Regions from separate parts of the Halobacillus sp. AWM4_238 genome, predicted to be linked through region 1. Evidence: riboswitches for the same ligand, from Rfam matches in the RefSeq annotation. Region 1 holds a riboswitch; the other holds the start of a gene.
The links. A riboswitch is a leader RNA that binds a small molecule or an ion and turns the genes downstream of it on or off. The one in region 1 is predicted to bind cobalamin.
Positions count from the first base shown of each region.

Region 2: it holds a riboswitch for cobalamin, as region 1 does, so the genes downstream of both, ACXACN_RS05920 (DUF4430 domain-containing protein) here and ACXACN_RS16740 (ribonucleoside-diphosphate reductase subunit alpha) in region 1, are expected to answer to the same signal.

Region 1 is NZ_JBSWSY010000002.1:3,359,128-3,362,248, forward strand. Features, by position in the region: gene ACXACN_RS16740 (ribonucleoside-diphosphate reductase subunit alpha) at 1-1,555, opposite strand, end outside; cobalamin riboswitch at 1,700-1,873, opposite strand; gene ACXACN_RS16745 (class I SAM-dependent methyltransferase) at 2,105-2,725, shown strand; gene ACXACN_RS16750 (alpha/beta fold hydrolase) at 2,842-3,121, opposite strand, start outside.
Region 2 is NZ_JBSWSY010000002.1:1,153,908-1,157,028, forward strand. Features, by position in the region: gene sigX (RNA polymerase sigma factor SigX) at 1-314, opposite strand, end outside; gene ACXACN_RS05915 (ECF transporter S component) at 1,052-1,564, opposite strand; gene ACXACN_RS05920 (DUF4430 domain-containing protein) at 1,571-1,972, opposite strand; cobalamin riboswitch at 2,187-2,368, opposite strand; gene ACXACN_RS05925 (ATP-binding protein) at 2,414-3,121, opposite strand, start outside.

The DNA of each region.
Region 1 (3,121 bases):
ACGTTCCGAGTCCAACACCACGATAGGATTGGTTGGTGAGTTGGGCCTGTAAAACAGGTAGGGTATTCCGGTCGATGACGTTATCGAGCATACGAACTTGAATGGAAATCAAGCGCTTCAAAACTCCGTTCGTAACGGCACGTCCGAGATTGATGCTCGACAGGTTGCAGACAACGAAATCTCCTGGTGTCTTGACGGTGACGATTTTGCCATCTTCGACGTATTGTTCATCCTGAATGGTCGGTTTCTGATTTTGAGTAATTTCAGTACACAGATTGCTGCAATAAACCATACCCGTGTGGTTGTTCGGGTTCATGCGGTTGACTTCATCCCTGTAGAACATATATGGCGTACCTGTTTCAAGTTGACCGATCATGATGCGCTTCATAATTTCGATCGCGGGCACTTTTTCTTTAGAAAGGTCTGGATGGGCGACACATGCCGCATATTTTTCTCGGAAGGACCCGGACCCCTTTTTTTCATCATAATGGTCTTCCAGCGAGTAACCCATGATGCTGCGGACTTCATGAGGATCGAACAAGTACCAGTCCTCGCGGTTTTCGACCGCCTCCATAAAAAGGTCGGGGATAGATACTCCTGTAAATAGGTCATGGGTTCGCTGGCGTTCGTCCCCGTTATTTAAGCGGCTATCGAGAAAAGGAAAGATATCTTTGTGCCATACGTCTAAATAGACAGCGACTGCCCCTTGGCGCTGACCAAGTTGATCCACACTGACCGCCGTGTTGTTGAGCTGTTTCATCCATGGGAGGATCCCTGAAGAAACCCCTTTAAATCCGCGGATGTCACTTCCACGGCTTCTGATTTTACCTAAGTAAACCCCGATGCCCCCTCCGTGCTTGCTCAGGTTGGCGATATCGGTGTTGCTGTCATAGATGGACTGTAAGGAATCATCGACTGTGTCAATGAAGCAGGAACTCAGCTGCCCATATCGTTTACCAGCATTGGCGAGGGTAGGAGTAGCGACAGTCATGTACAAATGACTCAGCGCCCAATATGCTTCTTTGACTAGAGGAAGGCGTTTGGATGCTTTTTCTTCCGCCATTAATACCATGGCGATGATCATGAAACGCTCTTGAGGAAGTTCATAAACTTCTTTCGTTTTGCTTTTCGCAAGATAGCGGTCACTTAACGTTTTCAAGCCAATGTATGTGAAGAGATGGTCGCGTTCAGGTACGATGGAAGCTTCCAATTCGTCTATTTCTTGTTTCGTGTAGTATGTAAGAAGATTCTTGGAGTAAATGTTTTTTTCAATTAATGTTTGTATCAGCTCATGAAAGTTCTCATAAGGGCCAGTTGTAGATCGATGGTGTGCAGACGTTTCGTACAGGTCTTCGAGGTGGATGCGGCTTGCTATATACGTCCAGTCTGGACTGGTTTCATCGATTTCTGACAGACATTCCAGAATGAATGCGTGTTTATCATTCTTAAGGGTCGGTGATTTATCGATCAGTTGCTGCACATGTAAATGGGGGAACTCTGCTTTCAATTGTTGTATGCTCTCCTGCCATGAGCTGTTTTTTGTTATGGTTTCCATTCTCTTTTCACTCCTTAAAAGTGAGGGTTTAGAAAAATAAAAAATCCGCTCAACAGAAATTGAGCGGATGAAACCATGAAACGAAGAGAAGACATGAGAGTCTTCGTTCCATCGCTTCATCTTCTCAATCCCCGAAGAAGTTGAAACTGCGACGAACGAAGACAGGTCTCCTGGCTGGCACTCGATCTTACTCTGGTCCTTCCCGTGCTGAGCACAGTGGAATGTCCATTTCGCGAGTGGCGACAGTTGCGGGGGCAGCTCCGGATTTTAACCGGATTCCCTATTAAGCCTAGTGGCATCTTCTGTTCGTAGATACTATATATAGTGTGTTTTTTAATTTTGTTTAGCTTATATTGTGTTTACATCATAACGCTGAAGAAGAAATCATGCAACTCTTTTTTTATTGATCATCGACAAGAATAGAGCTATCTTCTCTTTCATGATCCGCTATAATGGGGGATAGGAAATATTTTCGAAAGGGATGATGGTGTGGCTCAAACATTTAATTGGCATAAGGAAGCGGAAAAACAATGGAACGATCGTGCAGAAATGTGGAATTCCAAAAGTCGGGAGATGTGGGACGACGGGAGCAGGAGCAGCATTGTTCCTTTTTTGACCAAACACATAACGAGAGGGAAGGTTGCTGATCTTGGATGCGGTGATGGATATGGGTCGTACTTGCTTTACAAGGAGGGCTTTGACGTTACAGGACTCGATTTGTCAGAGGACATGGTGACGCGTGCGAACAAGCGAGTGAACGATGAAAGAATCTCATTTGTTCAAGGAGATCTGACAAACCTGCCGTTTGAGGGAGACTCTTTTGATGCAGCGATGGCAATTAATTCACTAGAGTGGACAGAGGTTCCGTACAAAGGCCTGGAAGAAATGAAGCGGATCTTAAAGCCGGGAGGCCGGTTATGTATCGGATTACTCGGACCTACAGCGATGCCACGCATCAATAGTTACCGCAGGGTATACGGAGAAGAAGTCATTTGCAACACGATGATGCCATGGGAACTTCAAAAAATGGCAGAGGAAACCAGCTGGACCTATGTAGAAGGTCAAGGAGTGTACAAGCGTGGAGTGGAAGACCACCACATCGCTGAACTGGATGAAGAATTAAAGCAAGCTTTAACCTTTATGTGGATCTTCATCTTTGAAAAGCAATAGACATCAAAAAAAGCACCCGAAAAGCGGGTGCTTTTTTGTTTGGGAATATTTGTATGACCTGGTCCGCCAGTTCCGTACATGAATGTAAAAAAATGTATGACCTGGTCTGCACCTTGTTAATCTCCATCCTTCCACAGGAATTCTCTCAGTAGTTGGTCGACTTCTTCAAGTTCGTGGAGGCCTGAATGTGTGGCTAATGGGTTGTAGAGGCGTTTTTCTTCATACTGCCCAAAGGGGACGATTTCTTTTAATCCACTCACACTGGATGCGTGGACAAGGCCGTCCCAATGCTCGTCTTCAAGATCATCGACGTTAATGACCCCAGCAATGGCGAATACATCCACATCATTTGGAAACTGATCTTTGTTCTTTACCATCTGCTTTAAAGCTTCAGAG
Region 2 (3,121 bases), 2.2 Mb from region 1:
ACTGCAATTTCTTCAGGCATCTTATCTCGGTCTTTGATTTGTTCTCCTTTTTCCGTCCAATCAAAGAACTCCATGATCCGGTTTCTTTTTCTTTTTTGTTTGCGGAAATGATCAATGGCTACGTGCCTGGCTATGGAAAACAACCATGTTTTCTCAGAGCTTCTTCCGCTGAATGATTCATATGAATTCATGACCCTCACATACACATCCTGAACCAAGTCTTCGGCAAGACTTCTGTCCTTGACCATATAGATGAGAAACTGAAACAGGTCATGGTGGTAGTTATCGTATAGTTCATCAAAGAACGTTCGCAATGGTGGTACCTCCTGGGTCACTTTAATAGTCGTTTATGTATGAAGAAAGTTACACTTCTTATCTTAATATGCAAAAAAAGAAAAAGGAACCGCGTTTTTAAAAGAAAATCACCTCCATCCCTACTCCAACTAAAGCTCCTTTTTCTTGAAGACTCAGTTTCGAGACGTTTGTTGAGTGGATAGGGCTGCGGGGAATGACTCGCTTTCCGCGGGAGCGCGGTGAGCCTCCTCGGACTGCGTCCTGTGGGGTCTCACCCTGCACTTTTTTCCCGCAGGAGTCTCGCCATTCCCCTCCGCCCCTTGCCATATAAGTATCTCGAAACGACTTTCAGTACAAGCAACTTTCCAGAGTAATGGAAGTTCGTGAATCCAACTACAAACAAGCAGTCATCTGTACTATAACGCTTGCTATGAAGCGCTTTGACAACTGGTAAGCAGTGATAATGGAAGACGCTCCACTCGTGTACGTGGGTTCGTTTTCCCTATAACGAATGGGGTGGTTGGGAAGCTGCGAGACTCCCACGGGAATGGATTGGCTGGCGAGACCCCACAGGACGGAGTCCGAGGAGGCTTGCCGTCATCCCCGTAGGAAAGCGAGTTGCTTCCCAGCCACCCCTGACGCCTCCCACGGCAAACGAACCCCGAAAAGTCTCGAAATCGAGACTTACAGAATTCTGCCATAATCTTCAATAAACATAAGGGGTAAGAGCACAAAAAAGCTACCCTTGGTTGGGTAGCTAAGTGACTTTTGATATGGCGTTCCTTTTTTCGTAGCGTTGGAAAAGTGTTCCGAGAATTGGAGATAAAGCCAATATGAACACGGTATTCGAAATCGCGTGATTGATATCCATCGGGAGACCTGCCAGGTAATACGCCCAGAATGGTTGTCCCGCTGCTCTCATAGTCAGAGAAAGAATGACTCCGAAGAAGAGCCCGCTGATAAATCCATAGATCGCAAGACCCCAGAATGGCATTTTGGACCAGTATTTCCCGAGCAAACCTGCTAGGATTCCTATGATTGACCAGGCGATGATCTGCCAAATGGTCCATATCCCCATCCCCAATATCACATTGGACACAAAGGTCGTGAGCAGTGCAATAAGAATCCCTGCACTAGGCCCCAGCCAAAACCCTGCAATAATAATGATCGCTGTCACTGGCTGGATATTGGGTAAATGAGCCAAGGCCATCCTTCCCGCAACGGCCAGGGATGCAAGCATGGCGATCAGTGTGAGTTTGTACGTGTTCATGGTTGATCATTCCCAAGATTGATAATCAAAAACGATTTCGTCTCCATCCTCTACTTCGTACTCATTGGCTCCGACCATGGCTTCATCTCCGTTAATGGTATACATCCAAGCCATTTTTTCTTCTTGGTTCCCAGCAATTCCTTCAATGCTGTTAATGAACCCTTCGGACTGTTCCACTTCATAGTTATCTTCCATAACTTCCATGAGGGTGGTTCCTTTTTCTACCGTGATTTCATCTTCTGCCATCATTTCTTCGCCATCGTTTTTAGATAGCTGGACTTGCACCGTGACTTCTTGTACTTGTTCTTCCTGAGTTGCCGATGTTTCCTTAGACTCTTGTGTGCCACATCCTGCCAGCACAACAACGGCCAGAATCATAGCTGTTAAAACGGAATACCACTTTTTCATTACCATCTCTCCCTTTTTCTTTGTGTTCCGTGGCCAGGAGGAGAGGAGAGTGAAGACAACCAAATGACTTGTATGTAAACATTCAGAGGAAACATATTCTTATCACAAAAAAAAGCTTACCCTTCTAAAAGGGTAAGCTTTGGACAAACGAAAGGATAAGATCTACGTTTCACGTCATACCGATCGGTTGTCTCAAATGCTCAATCCCCGAAGCTTTGAAACATTGGATCAGGCAGGTCTACTGACTTGTGCGTCATCCTAATCAGGATCCTTCCCATACCCAACGGCACAGTGGAATTTCCTTTTCGTCTACACTTACAGTTGCGAGGACAGTTCTGGTTTCGCACCAGATTCCCTATCAAGTCTTATTCAGACACCCGAATCCTCTTCATATGAAGTTTCCATAAACTAGATTACAATAATATTCCGAAAATAGCAACATTATTTTTCCTTATGAGAAAAAGGAATCTTAAACGTGAAGGTTGTCCCTTCTTTCAACTTGCTATGGGCACTGATGGTTCCTTCATGAGCATCTATGATATTTTTCGCGATCGCAAGCCCTAAACCTGTGCCTTTTTTATAGTTTTTATTTTCACGTTTTCTTGATTTATCAGCTTTATAGAAACGCTCAAATACAAATGGAAGGTCTTCCTCGGCGATTCCATATCCGGAGTCTTTGACACTTGCCATCCATTCCTTCTCATCTTTTTCAAGAATCACCTGCACCTCACTGCCAGGGTCGGAATGACGAATGGCATTATCAATCAAATTGGTAAAAACCTGCTCAATACGGTCCGGATCGAAATTCAGGTTTCCGAACTCCCCTACTATTTTCAATTGAAGGTCTACGGACTTTTCGTTGGCGATCCCACTGAACTTACGAATGATCCTGTTCAAATAGGGTTCAATTTCAACGGATTCTTCGTTCAGTTGAATGTGCCCCGCTTCCATCCGTGCGAGATCCAACAGCTCATTAACTAAACGACCAATCCGCAATGATTCGTCATGAATGATTTGTGCGAGTTCGTTTTTATCCTCTTTTGACTCGGCAATATCATCCACGATTGCTTCACTATACCCCTGGAGCATAGAGATAGGAGTTCGCAGTTCATGAGAGACATTGGCAATGAAGTCTTTGCGGAGCTTGTT